DNA from 2 places in the Streptomyces sp. NPDC048496 genome. Region 2 is predicted to be linked to the other one. Evidence: riboswitches for the same ligand, from Rfam matches in the RefSeq annotation. Region 2 holds a riboswitch; the other holds the start of a gene.

Region 1 (11,004 bases), on a different contig from region 2:
ACTTCGCCGGGCTGGCCGCCTGTTCGCGGCGCGGCATCATCGCCACGGCCGCCGCCGAGGACCCGGCGCGTGGCTACGATTACGTCTCCCGCGGCTTCTTCCCCCGGGTCGGTATCGACGAGGACCCGGTCACCGGCAGCGCCCACACCGCGCTGGCCCCCTTCTGGTCGGCCCGGTTCGGCTGTGACGAGCTGACCGGCCTGCAGGCCTCCGCCCGTTCCGGCCTGGTCCGAACATCGCTGCGTGGCGACCGCACACTGCTGACGGGCAGCGCGGTGACAGTCGTCGACGGAGAACTGCTGACCACGTTCTGACCGCCGGGAGAGGGGGCGTACGCAATGATCGGTACGCCCCCTCCTTGCGCGCCGCGCGCTCAAGGAGTGGGCAGCCACCCCACCTTGCCGGCCAGCAGCGCATATCCGACGAACGCTCCGATGTCGAGCAGCGCATGCGCCGCGACCAGGGACCCGACCCGCCCCCAACGCCGGTACAGCAGCACGAAGACGACACCCATCACCATGTTGCCGATGAACCCGCCGATCCCCTGATACAGGTGGTACGAGCCGCGCAGCACCGAGCTTGCCACCAGGGCGGCCATCGGCGTCCACCCCAACTGCCCGAGTCTGCGCAGCAGATACCCGACGACGATCACTTCCTCCAGCACGGCGTTCTGGAGTGCGGAGAGGATCAGTACTGGGAACTTCCACCACACGTCGGGCAGCGACTCCGGAACCACCGTGAGATTGAAACCGGCGGCCCGCGCCACCAGATAAAAGGCCAGCCCGGCGCTGCCGATGCCCGTCGCGATCACCGTGCCGCGCGCCAGGTCCGACCCTGGTCTGGTCCGGTCGAAGCCGATGACCCGCAGGCCCACACCCTCCCTGATCAGCAGATGCGCCACCAGCGCCACGGGGACCAGGGCCGTGGCGATACCGAAGAGCTGCCAGGCGAGATCCAGCCATGGTCGTCCCGGGGCATATGAACTGTTGAGCGTCGCGGCCTGATGCTTCAAACCCCCTGGTTTCGTCAGTGATCCGACAAAACTGATCAGGGCAGACACTCCGCTGGCACCCAGCGAGAGAGCCAGCACCAGCACCGTTTCGGACCGCAGGATCCGCCGTGACACGGCCTCTTGGGGACAAGAATCAGCCACGCACCCCTCCGTCACCTGTACACCTGCCTTCAGTTGTGCGTTCGCATCTCATCCCACTCCCCGTCCCGCTACGGTCTCGAATGCAGGTACGAAGATCATGCGCGACCGGCCGGGGGACGACCACCATTGACGATGGTGTGGTCCCCCTCTCCTTGTTCATCCTCAAGGAGCGGCACCACCGGCATGGGACGTCACAGCTTGCCCGACGACCACGCGACGGATGGCAGCGGGGACGGTTCTCCACCGCGCCGCCGCACCGAACAGCCGTACCCGCGCGGGCACCGGCCGGGGGCGGCAGACACCGGGCACGCCGAAGCACATCCATCGGGCTATGACACGGGGAGACCCACCGGCCAGCTGTGCACCGGATCGCCGGAGTGCATCAACTCGGCGTACCGGCGGGTGGTGGCCGCGAGCGCCGCGTCCCGGCCGAGCCCGGCGCCCAACCCCCGGTGGTACGTGTCCACCTGCCAGGACGCCCCGTTCATCCGCCGCTTGCAGCGCTCCTCGATGACCCCGAGGTAGTGGTCGCGGTCCGCGGGCTCGATGTTCCAGGCGTCGAGCCCCGCCGCGGCGAGCGGCAGCAGTTCGTCCCGTACGAGCTTGACGGCCGCCACCCGCGTCAGCCCGCCCGACCGCCCCGGCCGGGGCCAGACCAGCTCGGCGTCGATGCCTCGGCGGCAGGCGGTGTCGAAGTTCTCGGCCGCCGCGGCGAACGGCAGCCTGGTCCACACCGGGCGGGACTCCTCGGCGAGCGCCCGCACCAGGCCGTAGTAGAGCGCGGCGTTGGCGATCACGTCGGTGACGGTCGGCCCGGCGGGCAGGACACGGTTCTCGACACGGAGATGGGGTACGCCGTCGGCCAGGCCGTACACCGGCCGGTTCCAGCGGTAGACCGTACCGTTGTGCAGCACGAGCTCCTGGAGACCCGGCACGCCGCCCTCGTGGAGCACCCGCAGCGGGTCCTCGCCGTCGCAGACCGGGAGCAGCGGCGGGAAGTAGCGCAGGTTCTCCTCGAAGAGCTCGTACGCCGAGCTGATCCATCGCTCGCCGAACCAGGTCCTCGGGCGCACCCCCTGGTTCTGCAGTTCGGGCGGCCTGGTGTCGGTTGCCTGCTGGAAGAGCGGCGGCCGCGACTCCCGCCACAGCTCCCTGCCGAACAGAAAGGGCGAGTTGGCGCCGAGGGCGATCTGAACGGCGGCAACGGCCTGGGCGGCGTTCCACACGTCCGCGAAACGCGCCGGGGTGACCTGCAGATGCAACTGGACCGATGTACACGCCGCTTCGGGTGCGATCGAGGTGGATGTGCAGACCAATCGCTCCACGCCTTCGATATCGAGGGCGAAATCCTCGCCGCGCGCCGCCACTATCTGATCGTTGAGCAGCGTGTAGCGGTCCACGTCCGAGAGGTTCGCCGCGACCAGGTCCGCGCTGCCGAGGGTCGGCAATATTCCGATCATCATGATCCCGGCAGCGACCTCGCCCGCCTTCCGGTGCGCATATCCGAGACCGGTCCTGAGCTCCTCGGCCAGCTGATCGAAAACACGCCCGTCGAGGTGATGCGGAACTATGTTCACTTCCAGATTGAACATCCCGAGTTCGGTCTGGAAATCACGGCTCGCGATCCGCTCGAGCACCTCCGCATTCATCATCCGGGGCAGGCCGTCCGAACCCGCCAGATTGAGCTCGATCTCCATGCCCATGAGGTTGCGGGGGCGGTCGAACCTCTGCTCCGCCAGGAGCCTCCCCAGCCCCTCCAGGCACAGGTGGAGTTTCCTCCGGTACCTCTGCCGATCGGACAGATCAAAGGCGCCCGCCACGACCTTCTCCCCCATCGAAGCGTCCCTCCGCAAGTGGGCAGCCCGCGGCCCAGGCCGCTCGCGTCACGATCGATAATGCCCAGGGGAGGTGATCCATAACGCCCCCATGGACAGCGCGGACCCAGTAATCTGATGGCGGCCGTCCGGGGCACATTCCGACGGCATGCAGCACGGTGCAGTTTCCATCGGCCGGCGGTGGTGAAAACGCCGACGCGATTCGGCCTACCGCGGCTGCGGAAAAACACCAGGCGGCAGCTGCGCGGCTCACCCCGAATCAGCGGAATCTCCGCATAATAAAGTCTCGATACCGCCTTGCCGGCAATACCTGCGGCGGCTAGTGGAAACACCGCGTGAACACGTGTCGTATAAACTCCGCGGACGAGGCAGAGAGTTGACGCACCGGCCCAGTCACCGGCCTCCTCTGGCCCCGCACGCCGACAGCGCCGTCTGCACCCGCCCACGCATCACCGTGTCTCCGAAGTGAGAGGCGACCCACTATGCCGCTGCATGTTCCCCCGGCTCCCGCGCCTGCCCTGCGCAGCGTCCTCGCGGCACTCGGTTCACCCACCGCAGTCCTCGAGGCCCGCACCCCGGCCCTCCGGTCCGTCCAGGGACCTCTGAGCCCCGATCTCCCGCTCCCCGTCCATGTACTGGACCGGATCGGCCCGAGCGGGCTCGCGCCACGCACCCGGCTGACCGCGTGGCGCTTCCTGATCCGCAGCTCGGAGCGGGCCATCGCCGCAGCCGACACCATGCTCACCCCGGACGGCTGGGCCTTCTCGCACTTCTTCGAGGGCCCTTACATCGCATCGACCGAACTCGCCCTGCGCCAGACGGAGACGGTGACACCCCACTACCAGCCCCGCCTGCTGTCGATCCCAGAGCTCTACATGCTGACGCTGTGGCTGCACGAGGGCATCGAGGCCGACCCGTCGGGTGGCACCCTCGCCCCCACCGATCTTCTGGTGCCGCTGGCTCCCGCCCCACCGGGTATCGCGGCACACCGCCCGCACCGGGTCGCCGATCTGCTACCCGTGATGACCCTGCGCATCACCCCCGGCCCCGGCCCCCTGCTCGGTTCACCCGCCTGACCCCGTCCCGCCTCCGGCACGCCGTCCTGTGCCCCGTCGCCGTTTCCGGTGGCGGGGCACAGTGCTGCGGGACACACAGCGCGGGACGGCGGGGGCGCCCCCGGTCCCATCCGGACTAGTCCGGTCCGGCCACCCCGAACCACCCGAAGGGACAGTGCAGTTGTGTTGAACCGTCCGCCCGGGTGATGCGTCATGAGAGTAGGAGCAGCGCTGCCGCGAAATCCCTGCGGATTGGCGCCCGTGGGGCAACACTGGAACCGGACCGACAGATACGGGGGCGGCCATGAACACCTCATCAAGCCGCAGGACACTCACTACAACGCAGCGAAAGAACCCAGCCATGTGCCAGCACAAGCAACCCTGCCCGACAGCCGACTCAGCCGACCGGGAAGCCGCACGCCTGATGGCACACCACCCGGAACAGGGCTGGAGCCTGCTGTGCAACGGCGTCCTGCTCTTCGAGGACACCGGTGAGCTGCTCCCGGACGGGCAGATCATCGCTCCGCACCGGCCGCTGGACGCCGACCGGGTGATGAAGGCCGCCTGACCGCGGCCCGTAAGAAATGGGGCCGGCCCGGAGAAGATCTCCGAACCGGCCCCGACGCATGTCCGCGTCACACCCGAACGGGTGGGTCAGTTGTCGTACTCGTCCAGCGGCGGGCAGGAGCAGACGAGGTTGCGGTCACCGAACGCGCCGTCGATCCGGCGCACCGGCGGCCAGTACTTGTCGGCGGCCGAGACTCCGGCCGGGAAGACGGCCGTCTCGCGGCTGTACGCGTGCGTCCACTCCCCGCCGAGCAAGGCGGCGGTGTGCGGGGCGTTGGTCAGCGGGTTGTCGTCCGCGCTCCATTCGCCGGAGGCCACCTTCTCGACCTCGCCGCGGATGGCGATCATCGTGTCGCAGAACCGGTCGAGCTCGGCGAGGTTCTCGCTCTCGGTCGGCTCGATCATCAGCGTGCCCGCCACCGGGAACGACATGGTCGGCGAGTGGAAGCCGTAGTCGATCAGACGCTTGGCGATGTCGTCGACGCTGACCCCGGTCGCCTTGGAGATCGGCCGCAGATCCACGATGCACTCGTGCGCCACCAGACCGGCCGGGCCGTTGTACAGGATCGGGTAGTGCGGTTCCAGACGCTTGGCGATGTAGTTGGCCGCGAGTACGGCGACCTGTGTCGCGTGCTTGAGGCCCTCCCCGCCCATCAGGCGTACGTACGCCCAGGAGATCGGGAGAATACCGGCAGAGCCCCACGGCGCGGCCGAGATCGGTCCGACACCGGTCTCGGGGCCCGCGCCGGGCTGCAGCGGATGGTTCGGCAGGTACGGCGCCAGATGGGCGCGCACACCGACCGGGCCGACACCGGGGCCACCGCCGCCGTGCGGGATGCAGAAGGTCTTGTGCAGGTTCAGGTGCGAAACATCGCCGCCGAACCGACCGGGCTTGGCAAGACCGACCAGCGCGTTGAGGTTGGCGCCGTCGACGTACACCTGACCGCCCGCATCATGCACCTCGGCGCAGATGTCGGCGACGTGCTCCTCGAAGACCCCGTGCGTCGACGGGTACGTGATCATGAGCACGGCGAGCTCATCGCGGTGCTTCTCGATCTTGGCGCGGAGGTCCTCGACGTCGACCGCACCGTCGTCGGCGGTCTTCACCACGACGACCTTCATGCCCGCCATCACGGCGCTCGCGGCGTTGGTGCCGTGCGCGGAGGACGGAATGAGGCAGACGGTCCGCTGCTCGTCGCCGTTGGCCCGGTGGTACGCACGCACGGCGAGCAGGCCCGCGAACTCGCCCTGCGAGCCCGCGTTCGGCTGGATGGAGACCGCGTCGTAGCCGGTGACCTCGGCGAGGCGCTCCTCCAGCTCACGGATCAGCGTGAGGTAGCCCTCCGCCTGCTCGGCCGGCGCGAACGGGTGCAGCGCGCCGAACTCGGGCCAGGTGATCGACTCCATCTCGGTGGTCGCGTTCAGCTTCATGGTGCAGGAGCCGAGCGGGATCATGCCACGGTCCAGCGCGTAGTCACGGTCGGCGAGCTTGCGCAGGTAGCGCAGCATCGCGGTCTCGGAGCGGTGCTGGTGGAAGACCGGATGGGTGAGGATCTCGTCGGTGCGCAGCAGGGACTCGGGCAGCGCGTCGGCGGCAGCGGCGTCCAGCGCCTCGACGTCACCGTCCGCGCCGAAGGCGGCCCAGACGGCGGCGAGCTGCGCACGTGTGGTGGTCTCGTCGCAGGCGAGGGAGACCCGGTCGGCGTCGACAAGACGCAGGTTGACCCCGCGGTCGCGGGCGTCGGCCACGACATCCGCCGCCTTGCCGGGGACACGCACGGTGAGCGTGTCGAAGTAGGCGCCGGTCTCGACGTCGACCCTGGCCGCGCGCAGGCCCTCGGCCAGGATCGTGGCGTAGCGGTGGGTGCGCTGCGCGATCGTCCGCAAGCCGTCGGGGCCGTGGTAGACCGCGTACATCCCGGCCATCACGGCGAGCAGCACCTGCGCGGTACAGATGTTGCTGGTGGCCTTCTCGCGACGGATGTGCTGCTCGCGGGTCTGCAGGGCGAGGCGGTACGCCTTGTTGCCGTCCGCGTCGACGGAGACACCGACGAGGCGGCCGGGCAGGCTGCGGGCGAACTTCTCGCGTACGGCCATGAAGCCGGCGTGCGGTCCACCGAAGCCCATCGGGACACCGAAGCGCTGCGTGGTGCCGACGGCGATGTCCGCGCCGAGGTCACCGGGCGAGGTCAGCAGGGTCAGGGCGAGCAGGTCGGCGGCGACGGTGACGATCGCGCCGAGCTCGTGGGCCTGCTCGATGACGGGCTTGATGTCGTGGACGGCGCCGGAGGCACCCGGGTACTGGAGCAGCACGCCGAAGACACCGCGCCCGGCGATCTCGGCGGGGATACCCGCGGCGAGATCGGCGACGACGACCTCGACACCGGTCGGCTCGGCGCGAGTCTCGATCACGGCGATGGTCTGGGGCAGGGTGTCGGAGTCGACCAGGAAGACTCCGTCCTTGACCTTGCCGACGCGGCGGGCGAGCGCCATGGCCTCGGCGGCGGCGGTGCCCTCGTCGAGCAGCGAGGCGCCGGAGGTGGGCAGCCCGGTCAGCTCGGCGACCATCGTCTGGAAGTTGAGGAGCGCCTCCAGGCGGCCCTGCGAGATCTCCGGCTGGTACGGCGTGTAGGCCGTGTACCAGGCGGGATTCTCCATGACGTTGCGGAGGATCACCGGCGGGGTGAACGTGCCGTAGTAGCCGAGCCCGATCATCGGGGCGAGCACCTGGTTGCGGTCGGCAAGGGTGCGGAGCTCGGCGAGGACCTCGGCCTCGGTACGGGCCGACGGCAGCTGCAGCGCCTCCGCACTCTTGATCACATCGGGCACTGCGGCCGCGGTGAGGTCGTCGAGCGAGCCGTAACCGACCTGGGCGAGCATCTTCGCCTGCGCCTCGGCATCGGGGCCGATGTGGCGCTGCTCGAAGGGGATGCCCTGCTCCAGCTGGGAGAGCGGAGTGCGACGGGGGGTCATGGTGGAGGCCTCCTGGTCTGTCACGACCTGCGAGGGGCACCACGGCGCGGGTGCCCGGACGGCCTCCCCCTCTGTCATCTCAACCTGAGAGCTTCACCGGTGCGCCCTGAGGCATACCGGCTTTCACCGTCGGTGAGGGAGGGATCCGTCCCGGCCGCTGCCGCCACGAAACCCGCCCTGCTTTCCAGAGTGACCTCGTCCGTGCGGTACGGGGGCCTGAGAGATTCCGGGGAGGATTTGCTCCTTCGGCGCCTGCCGGATGCGCTCCGGAAGGCTCTCCCGCACGGGGTCAGCAGCCATCACCAGCCTACCAGCGGGCTCGCGACGGAATTCTCAAGTGGCCGATAGCCCGAATCTGCACTTTCGTAGTGCCTGTGGAGTAGCCGCGACCAATGGGAGGGACCGTGCAGACCGACATTGATCCGCGCAACCTGATCGGCCGCAAGGCATTCGACCGCAAAGGCACCAAGATCGGAACTGTGGACGAGGTGTATCTCGACGACGCGACCGGCATACCCGAGTGGGCAGCCGTGCGTACGGGACTGTTCAGCAGGGACGCCTTCGTGCCGCTTGAGCCCAGCGAATTCGTCGACGACGTGCTCCGGATCCCCTTCGACCGTGCGCTGATCAAGGACGCCCCCGACTTCGGCGTGGGCCGCCATCTCTCACCGGAACAGGAGCTTCAGCTCTACCGGCACTACGGTCTGGACTCGCCGACCGACGAGCCGGGCCCGGACCGGGACTTCGGCAGGCTGGCCGGCCAGGACGAGTAGTCCGCCGGATCACTCACCAGCGGGAGCGGATCGGCAGGCTGCAGTTCCGGATCGTCGACACGGAACGTCCGCACCCGGCCGGGCGGTGACCCGGGTTCCTCGAACCGCACGGTCACCCGGCCCACCCCACTGCCCTGCACCCAGCCGTGGCCGAAGGTGTCATGGCATACGTCGTGCCCGGCGGGCCAGCGCCGGGCCGCGAGCTGTTCGGCGGTCTCCTGCTCCTGCGCCCCGTCCACCGGCTCGTCCCCGTGGCCGCCCGCGCCCTGTTCTTCACGGGCCGGGACCTCGAGCGCGGCCCGCTCACCGGCTGCCTGGGCGAAGAGATCCTCCTGCGTGTAGTCGGCGAGCCCCGTGACGCCCACCCCGAGCAGCCGCACCCCTCCCGTGGTGTCCACAGCCTCCAGGAGCCGCGCAGCGGCCTCTCTGACCACTGTGGGGTCGTCCGTCGGCCCCCGGAGCGTCTCGGACCGCGTGAGCGTCGAGAAGTCGTATCTGCGCACCTTCAGCACCACGGTGCGTCCCGAGCGCTCCGCGGCCCGCAGCCGCTGGACACAACGGTCCGCCAGGCGCTCGACCTCCGTCCGGACCCGGATCCGGTCGTGCAGATCCATGTCGAAGGTGTCCTCGACCGACACCGACTTGGCGTCTCGCTCGGCCACGACGGGGCGGTCGTCGTACCCGAGGGCCATACGATGCAGCGCGACGCCATGCGCCTTCCCCAGCAGCCGTACGAGCTCCGCCTCGCCGGCCGTGGCCAGGTCGTCGACCGTGGTCATCCCGGCCCGCCGCAGATGGTCCCCGGTGGCGGGGCCCACGCCGGGGAGGATCCGCACGGACATCGGGGCGAGCAGTTCCCGTTCGGTCCCCGGCTCGATGACCAGCAGCCCGTTCGGTTTCGCCTCCTCCGAGGCGATCTTGGCCAGCATCTTGGAGCCAGCGAGGCCGACCGAGCCGGTGAGTCCGGTGACGGCTCTGATGGCGTCGCGCAGTTGCTCGCCGATGGCCCGCGCCGAGGCGGTGTCGTCGGCCGTCCCACCGGCCTCCAGATCGACGAACGCCTCGTCCAGGCTGAGCGGCTCCACCAGCGGTGACAGCTGCCCCAGCAACCCCATCACCTGGTCGCTCACCGTCCGGTACAGGGTGAAGCGGGGCACCAGATAGGCGGCATTGGGCGCCAGCCGCCGGGCCTGCGCGGTCGGCATCGCCGAGTGCACCCCGAAGCGCCGCGCCTCGTAGGAAGCGGTGGCGACGACCCCACGGGGTCCCAGCCCGCCGACCACGACCGGTTTGCCGCGCAGGCTCGGTTTCGCCGCCTGCTCGGCCGAGGCGTAGAAGGCATCCATGTCCAGATGCAGGATGGTGGGCGCGGCTCTCACATCAACCGATGCTGCCCTACGGCACTGACAATCGCCGCGCCCCCGCTCCGCGGCCCGTCAGACGGCGCGGTTGCGCCGCCGTGCGAGCTCGTCGGTGGGGTTGTTGCCGATCAGCGTCTCGCCGGTGTCCACCCGCTCGCCGTGCAGCTGCGACAGTGCGGCGTCGACATCCCGCCAGACCACACCGACGGCGATGCCGAAGACCCCCTGGCCCCCCTGGAGCAGATCCACGACCTCGTCGGGCGAGGAGCACTCGTAGACGGTCGCGCCGTCGCTCATGAGCGTCATCCGCTCAAGATCCTGGAACCCCCGGGCCCGCAGATGCTGGACCGTGGTGCGGATGTTCTGCAGGGCGACGCCCGTATCGAGAAAGCGCTTCACGATCTTCAGCAGGACGACGTCCCGGAAGCTGTAGAGGCGCTGCGTGCCCGATCCGTAGGCAGGCCGCACACTCGGCTCGACGAGCCCGGTGCGTGCCCAGTAGTCGAGCTGCCGATAGGTGATCCCCGCCGCCGCGCACGCCGTCGGCCCGCGATAGCCGATGTCGCCGACCGCTGCCGCCCCGTCCCCCGCCATCGCCGCCGGTTGAACCGGTTGCCTGATGGTGCGGTCGGCTGTACTTCCGTGCTGCCGGTACGGCCCACCCGCTGCCGTACCGTCGCCGCTGCTTCTCACGCCGACCTCCGTCCTTGACCTGCCATCTCGAAGGTAGGCAGTCGCTTGGGGTGCGTCAACGATCGCCACACTCGGCACGCCGAGTGATAATCACCCGGAGGGTGGTTTGCCGTGTCCCGTTCCCGGGAAAGGCTTGTCGAATGCGCTGACGGCGACCCTGCTGGACGGTCACTGGCTGTTGGTACCGAAGTCCTCCGGCGAGATCTGGTCGAGGAACTCCCGGAACTTCTCGACCTCGTCCTCCTGCTCGTCAGGGATGGAGATCCCCGCGTCGTCGAGCACCCCGTCACTGCCGTAGATCGGCGTGCCGGTGCGCAGCGCGAGCGCTATGGCGTCGGACGGCCGCGCGCTCACCTCGACCCCGCCGGCGAAGACCAGCTCCGCGTAGAAGACCCCTTCCCTGAGGTCCGTGATGCGGACCTCGGTGAGCTCCTGGCCCAGGGCCTCGAGCACATCCTTGAAGAGATCATGGGTCAGCGGCCTGGCCGGAGCCATGCCCTGCTGGGCAAAGGCGATCGCGGTCGCCTCACCAGGACCGATCCAAATGGGGAGGTACCGGTCGCCTCCCACTTCACGCAGGAGCACGATCGGTTG
Region 2 (11,004 bases):
TTGGCGAGCTCCTGCGTCGACAGGATGACGCCACCGCGCGGACCGCCGAGGGTCTTGTGCGTGGTCGTCGTGACGACGTGGGCGTGCGGCACCGGGTTCGGGTGCAGACCCGCGGCCACCAGGCCCGCGAAGTGCGCCATGTCGACCATCAGGTACGCGCCGACCTCGTCCGCGATGCGGCGGAAGGCGGCGAAGTCCAGCTGACGGGGGTAGGCGGACCAGCCGGCGACGATGAGCTTCGGCTTGGACTCCTTGGCCAGGCGCTCGACCTCGGCCATGTCCACGACGCCGGTCTCGTCGACGTGGTAGGGGACCACGTGGTAGAGCTTGCCGGAGAAGTTGATCTTCATGCCGTGGGTCAGGTGACCGCCATGGGCCAGGTTCAGACCCATGATCGTGTCGCCAGGCTTCAGCAGCGCGAACATCGCGGCGGCGTTGGCCTGCGCACCCGAGTGGGGCTGGACGTTGGCGGCCTCGGCGCCGAACAGCGCCTTGATCCGGTCGATGGCGATCTGCTCGACCACGTCGACGTGCTCGCAGCCGCCGTAGTAGCGGCGGCCCGGGTAGCCCTCGGCGTACTTGTTGGTGAGGACGGAGCCCTGGGCCTCCATGACCGCGACCGGAGCGAAGTTCTCCGAGGCGATCATTTCGAGGGTGGACTGCTGACGGTGGAGCTCGGCGTCGACGGCGGCGGCGACGTCCGGGTCCAGCTCGTGGAGGGAGGAGTTGAGAAGCGACATCAGGTGGTCCCTTGGAGTCTTTAGTTGCCGGAGAACTCGGTGTACTCGTCGGCGGAGAGCAGGTCCTTCGGCTCCTCCGCGACGCGTACCTTGAACAGCCAGCCGCCCTCGAAGGGAGCGGAGTTCACCAGTGACGGGTCGTCCACGACGTCCTGGTTGGAGGCGGTGACCTCGCCGGTCACCGGCGAGTACAGGTCGCTGACGGACTTGGTCGACTCGAGCTCGCCGCAGGTCTCGCCCGCGGTCACCGTGTCGCCGACTTCCGGGAGCTGGGCGTAGACGACGTCACCGAGCGCGTTGGCCGCGAACTCGGTGATGCCGACCGTGGCCACACCGTCCTCGAGGGCCGACAGCCACTCGTGCTCCTTGCTGTAACGCAGCTGCTGGGGGTTGCTCATGACCTGAATTCTCCTGTACGCGGGGGAGTGCTGATGAACGGTGGTCTTACGGTGTGAGACGCGACTGCGTCACTTCTGGCGCTTGTAGAACGGCAGGGCGACGACCTCGTACGGTTCGTGGCTGCCACGGATGTCCACTCCGACGCCCGTGGTCCCGGGCGCGGCGTGCGCGGCGTCCACGTACGCGATGGCGATCGGCTTGCCGAGCGTCGGCGACGGGGCGCCGGAGGTGACCTCGCCGATGACCTGGCCCTCGGCGACAACGGGGTAGCCGGCGCGCGGCACCCGGCGGCCCTCGGCGATCAGGCCGACGAGCTTGCGCGGCGGGGCGGTCTCGGCGCGCTCGGCGGCGGCCTCCAGGGCCTTGCGGCCGACGAAGTCGCCCTCCTTCTCGAACTTCACGACCCGGCCGAGACCGGCGTCGAACGGGGTCAGCTCGGTGGTCAGCTCGTGCCCGTACAGCGGCATGCCCGCCTCCAGGCGCAGCGTGTCGCGGCAGGACAGGCCGCACGGGATCAGGCCACGGGAGGCGCCCGCCGCCGTGAGGGCCTGCCAGAGCTGCTCTGCGTGCTCGGGGGCGACGAACAGCTCGAAGCCGTCCTCGCCGGTGTAACCGGTACGGGCGATCAGCGCGGGCACACCGGCGACGGTGCCGGGCAGACCCGCGTAGTACTTCAGACCATCCAGGTCGGCGTCGGTGACCGAGGCCAGGATGGCGGGGGACTCGGGGCCCTGGACGGCGAGCAGCGCGTACGCGTCGCGGTCGTCGCGCACCTCGGCGTCGAACCCGTCGGCGCGGGCGGTCAGCGCGTCCAGCACGATCTGGGCGTTCCCGGCGTTGGCGACGACCATGTACTCGGTCTCGCCCAGCCGGTAGACGATCAGGTCGTCCAGGATGCCGCCGTCCTCGGCGCAGATCATCGTGTAGCGGGCGCGGCCGACGGCCACGGTGCCGATGTTGCCGACCAGTGCGAAGTTCAGGAACGCCGCGGCCTGCGGGCCGGTGACGGTGATCTCACCCATGTGTGACAGGTCGAAGAGACCCGCCTGCGTGCGCACCGCGTTGTGCTCGTCGCGCTCACTGGCGTAGCGCAGCGGCATGTCCCAGCCGGCGAAGTCGGTCATGGTCGCGCCCAGCGAGCGATGCAGGGCGTCGAGGGCGGTGAGACGGGGGGCGTTGCTCATAGGTGTGGCTCCCAGGGCATGACGACGAGGACGATCCCCTCCCCATCTGTCATCGGAACCTGAGAGGTTCGCCGAGAGACCCCCGGGGGGTTCGGCTTGCACCTTGGGTGGAGCCGCGGGGCGACTCGCTTTTCAGATCTGCCTCATCCACGCGGTACGGGGCCTGAGAGATTCAAGGGAGGATCTTGCTCCTTCGGCGCCCGGCACACACTGTGGCCGGAGCTCTCCCGCGCGGATTCAAGCGGCCTTTATGCAGTTGGCCGGGTCATCATCGCACGCATTGCGGAAAAGTGGGGCGTCGGTACCCCATGCGCGGAACGAGTAGTGGGACGGTTGTCTCGCATTACCTTTTCTTTACACTTCTTGGGCAGGCGTGGGCGACCCGACAGGGGGAGGGCGATGACGTTGCAGCGGTACGCGACGACCGCGGGGGTCGCGCACGGCGCGATGCCCGCGCAGCCGGGCGCACCCGCCCGGGAATTGCTGGGCACACACGCGCCCGTCGTGCGGGACCTGCGCGAGCGCGCCGGGCGTAGCCCGCGCGGGCTCCATTTCGCGACAGGGGATGTGGTGGTGGTCTCCGGGCTGCCCGGTGGCGGCAAGTCGACACTGATCCGGCGGGCGGTGGCCGTACGGGCCATCGACTCCCAGGACACCCGGGACCGCTGGGCGCAGCGGGTGCCCCGCTTACTCCCGTACGCCCTCTACCGCCCGCTGGTCCGCGTCGCCCACTACTGGGGGCTGTGGCGGGCGCTGTGCTCCGGTGAGTCCGTCGTCGTTCACGACTGCGGAACCCAGACATGGGTACGGGGCTGGCTGGCCCGGCACGCACGGCGCCGCGGACGCACGCTGCATCTCGTGCTGCTCGACGTCACCCCCCAGGAGGCCAGGGCGGGCCAGCGCGAGCGTGGGCGCGGGGTATCCGGATACGCATTCGCCCGGCACCGCAGGGCCATCGGCCGGCTGCTGCGGGACACCGAGGCGGGCACCCTGCCGCTCGGCTGCGCCTCGGCGGTGCTGCTGGACCGGGAGGCGGCCGGGATGCTGGCGCGGATCACGTTCGCCGACGCCTGAGGGACGGGACAGCCTTTTGGTGCCCGGTCGTCCGTCAGCGCGGAGGGGCACGCCGGAGTTACTGTTCTGCGGCAAGGCATGGGTGAGAAGGGGAAGCAGCGCAGTGGACATTCCGGCACCGGTCCAGAACCATCCGCAGAGCGGATGGCCGGCCAATGAGCTCGAAGAGGTGCTGGTTGCCTCGCTCGGCAGCCCGGAGGCGGGTGGCCGGCTCGTCGAAGTGCTCGGCCGCAGTCACGTCTGGGTGCCGCTTCCCAACGGCGGGGGCCCCGATGCCCCGTCGCTCGACCTGCCGACGGTGGAGATCGAGGGCGCTCCGTACGTCCCCGTCTTCAGCTCCGAACATCAGTTCCTGCAGTGCGTCGGCACCCAAATGTCCTTCACCGTGGCGCCCACCGTCGAATTCGCCCGCGGGCTGCCCCCGCAGCTCGGCATCGCGGTCAACCCGGGCGGCGCCGTCGGCATGCCGCTGCCGCCGCCCGCCGTCGCCGAGCTCTGCCGCACCGGACGCACCTCGCTGGACGGGCCGGCCACCGGCGGCCGGGTCCGGCTGTACGAGCCGGACTGGCAGGAGGAGCCCGTCGACTTCCTCGCGGCCGCGGCCGGGGAATTCGAGGAGAGCGGCGTGCTGCGCACCGCCCGCCGGACGCTGGCCAGCATCGAGGGCGGCGATCCCGTTCTCTTCATAGGCGTCGAGTTCTCCACCTGGGACGGCGCGGGGCGCAACGCCCCGATGGACGCTCTGGGCCGTGCACTGGGCCGTGTCGAGGTGCCCTGGCCGGTCAATCTGGTCCTGCTCGATGTGGCGCAGGACCCGGTCGCCGACTGGATGCGGGCCAGGATCCGGCCGTTCTACCAGCGCGAGGGTTGCTAGGAGGGGCACTGTCTGCCCCATCAGGAGCGTCGTCCGGACGTCCTGGATGGGGTCTCCCCTGCTCGAACGAAGCTGAGAGCCTGGGGAAGGCGCTGCCAGGGCTTTTGGTCAAGGCGGCGAGCGGGCGTGCCGGGCGGTGCGACGGGGCAGAGCTTGCCGGGAGGGGTCCTGGCGCGCGGAGTTCCCGACTCCGGGGATTGCGGGCGTGACACCGTCGACCTGTGGCGTCAAGTCGGTGTCAGGGGCGCCGCATAAGCTGGTTTGATGGCTAGTGCCTCGGCCACCGAGCCGCACCCGTGTGCCCTGGGCGCGGCAGGCCGACACAGTGGATCGAAGAGGGGCGGGACCCAGGGTGAGTGCGTCAGGCACCGCGGCGGCCGGGCAGGTCGAGCACATGCTGCGCCAAGTGACGCCCGGGCGCTACGACGCGTACGAGGCACTGCTCCGGGCGCTCGCCGGCGACCGGATCTGGATGCTGCTCTGGCACGGCCGGGCGGGCTCGCCCGACGCCCAGTACGGGAACATGGAGGTCGACGGGCTGGGCTACGCGCCCTGTGTGACCTCTCCCCAGGAACTTTCGGCCAGCGGCTGGAACCGGGCCCATGAAGTAGTCACCGGACTCGACATCGCCCGCGCTCTCTTCCCGGACCGCTGGGGCATCTGGCTCAACCCGCACGCCCCCGGTGGCGGCGTCGGCATCCCGTGGCTGGATCTGCGCCGTATCGCCACCGGCCTCGACCGGATGCCCGCGGGACCGCTCCGGCTCACCGAGCCGGCCATCGAGATCCCGCAGTTCTACGCCCTGCTCTCGCAGAACGCCCATCACACCCCCGCGATCCGCTCCCTGCGCCGGGCCTGGGTGCAGCCCGCGCTCGGGGTGCCGTATCTCGCCATCGGTCTCGATCTCTACGACACGAGCCAGACGTCCGTCGACGCGGTGCGCGCGATGATGCAGCAGTCGATCGGCGCGGTCCCGGACGGGCTGCCCGTTTCCACCGTCGCGATGTCCGACGAGTACGACCCGGTCGCGATGTGGCTCCGCGCCAATGCCCGCCCGTTCTACGACCGTGAGGCGCACGTCGCGCCCGCTCCCGCCGTTGGTTACGGCTACCCCCCGGCCCACGGCTGACCGACCCGGACACCTGCCAATTGGTGCCGGAATCAGCCCCGTTGGGGTACCTGCCCGATCTGGGTGAAGAGTGCCGACTTGGTTCGCTGGGACGATCACGGCGTCCGGATACCGGAAGCTAGCTGGTCACATCACGGTTGCGCATCCATTCCCCGCCAGGGCTGGCGGGTGATCCGCGACGCGTTGAAGACTCCCCGGAACAAGAAGCGTTCGGCGCCCTGTGCGACCTGCGGCTTCTGGTTGGACCAGTTCAACTGCTCCACTCGCACCACCTGCATCTTCCGTACCACCCGCACAAAACGTGCGACTTGCACCTGTGATGTGAACTAGCCGCTACAGCGGCGGGCGCGGGCCGGCCACAGTCGGTCGAGCCGAGAGGGGTCCCCACAACGATGACGGCACCACTGCATGACACGACAGCCGCTGAGACCACGGCCGTTGATGTCGCCGCGGATGTCCCCGAGAAGGCAATCGAGGGCCGGTCCCCGTGGAAGATCGCCTGGACCCGGCTCAAGCGTGACAAGCTCGCGCTGACCGGTGGATTCGTGGTGCTCTTCCTCATTGCCGTCGCGCTCCTCGCGCCGGTGATCGTGAGCGCTTTCGGGCATCCGCCGAACGAGTTCCACGAGGACAAGATCGACGCGCTCTTCGGCACCCCGAACGGCTCCTGGGGCGGCATCAGCTCCGACTTCCTGCTGGGAGTCGAGCCCGTCAACGGTCGTGACGTGTTCAGCCGCATCGTCTACGGCGCACGCATCTCGCTGCTCGTGGCCTTCCTCTCAGCCATGGTCGCCGTCGCCCTCGGCACGGTCATCGGCATCGTGGCGGGCTACTTCGGCGGCTGGGTCGACGCGGCGATCAGCCGGGTCATGGACGTGATGCTCGCCTTCCCGCAGCTGCTCTTCACCATCGCCCTGGTCTCCGTGCTCCCCAACGAGCTCTTCGGCCTGGAGGGTTCGAACGTCCGCATCGGAGCGCTGGTCCTGGTGATCGGCTTCTTCGGCTGGCCGTACGTCGGCCGAATCGTCCGCGGCCAGGCCCTCTCGCTCAGGGAGCGCGAGTACGTGGAGGCGGCCCGCAGCCTGGGCGCCGGACGCTTCTACATCCTGTGGCGCGAGCTGCTGCCCAACCTGGTCGCGCCGATCACCGTGTACGCCACCCTGATGATCCCGACGAACATCCTCACGGAGGCCGCGCTCAGCTTCCTCGGTGCCGGGGTGAAGCCGCCCACCGCCTCGTGGGGCCAGATGCTCTCGAAGGCCGTCAACACATATGAGTCCGACCCCATGTTCATGGTGATCCCGGGTCTGGCCATCTTCATCACCGTGCTTGCCTTCAACCTCTTCGGCGACGGCGTGCGGGACGCGCTCGATCCGAAGGGGGCCCGCTGATCCGGCCTTGGGCCGCCCGTAAGACCTGCAAGACCCCTCCCCTGCCGATCAGCCAGGAAACCATCGAAAGCCGGCGGCTCCTCGTCAAGGACCGCCACTATCACGGAGGTTGCGAGATCGTGACACCCATCAGTTCATCGAGGCGCAGGCTCGTCGCGGGCTCGGCCCTCGTCGTCGCGGCTCTGCTCGGCACTGCGGCCTGCGGTGGCGGAGGCAAGGACGACAACGGCGGCGGGGGTAAGCCCGCGGCCGCGGGCTTCAACGCCGCGGTCAACAAGGTCGCCAACGCGTCCAACAAGAAGGGTGGCGAGCTGAAGTTCATCGGCACCCAGGACGCCGACTCGTGGGACCCGCAGCGCGGTTACTACGGCTTCATGTGGAACTTCGCCCGGTACTACACCCGTCAGCTGATCAGCTTCAAGGGCGAGCCGGGTGCCGCCAGCACCGAGCTGGTGCCGGACATGGCCACCGACGCCGGTCAGGTCTCGCCCGACGGCAAGACCTACACCTTCAAGCTGAAGCCGGGTCTGAAGTGGGAGGACGGCAAGCCCGTCACCTCCAAGGACCTGAAGTACGGCATCGAGCGCATCTGGGCCCAGGACGTCATCTCCGGCGGCCCGATCTACCTCCAGCAGGTGCTCGACCCCAAGGGTGAGTACAAGGGTCCCTACAAGGACAAGTCCGCGGACAAGCTCGGTCTGAAGGCCATCGAGACGCCCGACGACCAGACCATCATCTTCAAGCTGCCGAAGGCCAACGGTGACTTCCTGCAGATGCTGGCCATGCCCTCGGCCACTCCGGTCCGCGCGGACCTGGACACCAAGGCCAAGTACGGTCTGAAGCCCGCCTCCATGGGCCCGTACAAGTGGCAGGAGTACACGCCGAACAAGTCCATCACCCTCGTCCGCAACGAGAACTGGGACGCGGCGACGGACACCATCCGCAAGGCCCTGCCGGACAAGATCACGGTCAAGCTGACCACCAACTCCGACGACATGGACAACCGGCTGATCGAGGGCGAGTACGACCTCGACATCAACGCCACCGGTATCGGCCAGGCCGCCCGCGCCAAGGTGCTCCAGCAGCACAAGGAGAACGCGGACAACCCGCAGACCGGCTTCATCCGCTACGCGGTGTTCCCGCAGACGGTCAAGCCGCTCGACAACATCGAGTGCCGCAAGGCCCTCATCTACGCGGCCGACTCCAAGTCCCTGCAGACCGCCCGTGGCGGCCCGCAGGCCGGTGGTGACATCGCCACCAACATGCTGCCGCCGGCCATCAAGGGCTCCGACCCGAAGGCCGACCCGTACGGCAAGCTCTCCGGCAAGCCGGACGAGGTCAAGGCCAAGGAAGCGCTGAAGAAGTGCGGCCAGCCGAACGGCTTCAAGACCACCATCGCGGTCCGCAACAACAAGCCGATCGAGATCGCCACGGCCGAGTCGCTCCAGCAGTCGCTCGCCAAGGTCGGCATCACCGCGCAGATCGACCAGTACGACGGTGCGCAGACCTCCGGCATCATCGGCTCGCCCAAGGTCGTCAAGGACAAGGGCTACGGCATCATCATCATGGGCTGGGGTGCCGACTTCCCGTCCGGTCAGGGCTTCCTGCAGCCCCTGGTCGACGGCCGCTTCATCCTGCAGAGCGGTAACAACAACTTCTCGCAGCTGAACGACAAGGCCATCAACGCTCTGTTCGACCAGGCGCTGCTGGAGACCGACCCGGTCAAGGCCGGCGAGCTCTACAAGCAGATCAACACGAAGGTCACGGAGGCCGCGGTCTACCTGCCCTTCACCCACGAGAAGAACATCGTCTGGCGCGGCTCGCGTCTGACGAACGTGTACACGGCCGACGCCTACAACGGCCGCTACGACTACGCCGCCCTCGGCGTCGTCAAGTGACCGTCTGTCAGCTACACCGGCGCACCCGCCGCTAGGCTCGAAGGGCAGGTGATGGCCGTGCGCGCTGGCCGGGGAACCTTCCGGGGTTCCCCGGCCACCGCCGGGCCGACTGCATGCTTGCATATCTCATCAGGCGGCTGACCGCCGTCGTCGTGATGCTGCTCGTCGTCACTCTGGTGACGTTCGGCATCTTCTTCCTCATCCCCAAGCTGACCGGCAGTGACCCTGCCGCGATGTTCGTCGGCAAGCAGGCGGACCCGGCCTCGATCGAGGGCATCCGGCAGAAGCTGGGCCTGGGTGACCCGATCCTGGTGCAGTTCTGGCACTTCGTCTCGGGCATCTTCGTCGGCCGCGACTATGTGGGCGGTGGCGACACCATTCACTGCGGCGCGCCTTGCTTCGGCTACTCCTTCCGCAACGAGCAGGAGATCTGGCCGATCCTGCTCGACCGGCTGCCCGTGACGATCTCCATGGTCATCGGTGCCGCCGCGCTCTGGCTGATCATGGGTGTGAGCACCGGTGTGGTCTCGGCTCTGAGGCGGGGTACGGTCGTCGACCGCGCCGCGATGATGACCGCGCTCGCGGGTGTGTCCCTCCCGATCTACTTCACCGCCATGCTGGCGCTATTGGTGTTCCGTACCCAGCTCGGCTGGGTCCACGGGGAGTACGTCCCCATCTCGGACAGCTTCGGCGCCTGGTTCTCCGGGCTGGTGCTGCCCTGGGTCACCCTGGCCTTCCTCTACGCGGCGATGTACGCGCGGCTCACCCGCGCCACCATGCTGGAGGTCCTGGGCGAGGACTACATCCGTACCGCCCGGGCCAAGGGCCTGACGGAGCCGGTCGTGCTCAGCAAGCACGCCATGCGCTCCACCATGACGCCGATCCTCACCATCTTCGGCATGGACCTCGGTGCCCTTGTGGGCGGCGCCGTCCTCACCGAGACCGCGTTCAACCTGCCCGGCCTCGGCAACCTTGCCTTCCAGGCCATCAGCACCCGCGACCTCCCGGAGATCCTCTCCGTCACCCTCATCACCGCGGCCGCTGTCGTGCTCGCCAACCTCGTCGTTGACCTCCTGTACGCCGTGATCGACCCCCGAGTGAGGCTGGCATGACGGACATCAAGAAGACCGGGGCGGTCAACGAACCCGTCGTCTCCGGCGCTTCGGACTCGGACGTCTTCCTCGACGTACGCGACCTGAAGATCCACTTTCCGACGGACGACGGTCTGGTCAAGTCCGTCGACGGCCTGACCTTCCAGCTGGAGAAGGGCAAGACCCTCGGTATCGTGGGCGAGTCCGGTTCCGGCAAGTCGGTCACCTCGCTGGGCATCATGGGTCTGCACACGGTCGGTCAGTACGGCCGGCAGAAGGCGCGGATATCCGGCGAGATCTGGCTGAACGGCCAGGAGCTGCTGTCCGCCGACCCGGACGCCGTGCGCAAGCTGCGCGGCCGCGACATGGCGATGATCTTCCAGGATCCGCTGTCCGCGATGCATCCGTACTACACGGTCGGCCACCAGATCGTGGAGGCATACCGGGTCCACAACGACGTGGACAAGAAGACCGCCCGCAAGCGCGCGGTCGAGCTCCTCGACCGGGTCGGCATCCCCGAGCCGGGCAAGCGCGCCGACAACTACCCGCACGAGTTCTCCGGCGGTATGCGCCAGCGCGCGATGATCGCGATGGCGCTGGTCAACAACCCCGAGCTGCTCATCGCGGACGAGCCGACGACCGCACTGGACGTGACCGTCCAGGCGCAGATCCTCGACCTGATCCGGGATCTGCAGAAGGAGTTCGGCTCCGCGGTCATCATCATCACCCACGACCTGGGTGTGGTCGCCGAGCTGGCCGACGACATCCTGGTGATGTACGGCGGCCGCTGCATCGAGCGCGGTCCCGCCGAACAGGTCTTCTACGAGCCCCAGCACCCGTACACCTGGGGTCTGCTGGGCTCCATGCCCCGCATCGACCGTGAGCAGACCGACCGCCTGATCCCGGTCAAGGGCTCCCCGCCCAGCCTCATCAACGTCCCCAGCGGCTGTGCCTTCCACCCGCGCTGCTCGTACGCGGATGTGCCCAAGAGCAACATCACCCGCACGCAGCGTCCGGAACTGAAGCTGCTGAGCGGGGACGGACCCGGCCGCCACTACTCGGCCTGCCACATGTCGCCGGAGGAGCGGACCCGGATCTGGACCGAAGAGATTGCGCCGAAGCTGTGAGTGAGACAAAGGATCCCACTGTGCCTGATAAAGATGGGACGATCCCGAAGCAGGCCACCTCTTCGCCCGAACCGCTGCTCAAGGTCACCGGCCTGGT

Evidence for each region. A riboswitch is a leader RNA that binds a small molecule or an ion and turns the genes downstream of it on or off. The one in region 2 is predicted to bind glycine.
Region 1: linked by a shared signal. The riboswitch ahead of gcvP (aminomethyl-transferring glycine dehydrogenase) and the one ahead of gcvT (glycine cleavage system aminomethyltransferase GcvT) in region 2 are both predicted to bind glycine.

The regions. Positions count from the first base shown of each region.
Region 1 is NZ_JBICXB010000059.1:7,373-18,376, reverse strand. It holds gene ACGFSA_RS31210 (PhzF family phenazine biosynthesis protein) at 1-314, shown strand, start outside; gene ACGFSA_RS31205 (CPBP family intramembrane glutamic endopeptidase) at 374-1,153, opposite strand; gene ACGFSA_RS31200 (glutamate-cysteine ligase family protein) at 1,483-2,988, opposite strand; gene ACGFSA_RS31195 (hypothetical protein) at 3,471-4,064, shown strand; gene ACGFSA_RS31190 (DUF5999 family protein) at 4,405-4,611, shown strand; gene gcvP (aminomethyl-transferring glycine dehydrogenase) at 4,698-7,583, opposite strand; glycine riboswitch at 7,778-7,875, opposite strand; gene ACGFSA_RS31180 (PRC-barrel domain-containing protein) at 7,976-8,356, shown strand; gene ACGFSA_RS31175 (DNA polymerase IV) at 8,281-9,735, opposite strand; gene ACGFSA_RS31170 (MerR family transcriptional regulator) at 9,793-10,410, opposite strand; gene ACGFSA_RS31165 (bifunctional nuclease family protein) at 10,579-11,004, opposite strand, start outside.
Region 2 is NZ_JBICXB010000008.1:204,528-215,531, reverse strand. It holds gene glyA (serine hydroxymethyltransferase) at 1-740, opposite strand, end outside; gene gcvH (glycine cleavage system protein GcvH) at 761-1,138, opposite strand; gene gcvT (glycine cleavage system aminomethyltransferase GcvT) at 1,208-2,323, opposite strand; glycine riboswitch at 2,466-2,563, opposite strand; gene ACGFSA_RS12065 (AAA family ATPase) at 2,723-3,397, shown strand; gene ACGFSA_RS12060 (enhanced serine sensitivity protein SseB) at 3,501-4,271, shown strand; gene ACGFSA_RS12055 (enhanced serine sensitivity protein SseB C-terminal domain-containing protein) at 4,624-5,400, shown strand; gene ACGFSA_RS12050 (hypothetical protein) at 5,532-5,663, opposite strand; gene ACGFSA_RS12045 (ABC transporter permease) at 5,793-6,791, shown strand; gene ACGFSA_RS12040 (ABC transporter substrate-binding protein) at 6,908-8,689, shown strand; gene ACGFSA_RS12035 (ABC transporter permease) at 8,803-9,801, shown strand; gene ACGFSA_RS12030 (ABC transporter ATP-binding protein) at 9,798-10,907, shown strand; gene ACGFSA_RS12025 (ABC transporter ATP-binding protein) at 10,928-11,004, shown strand, end outside.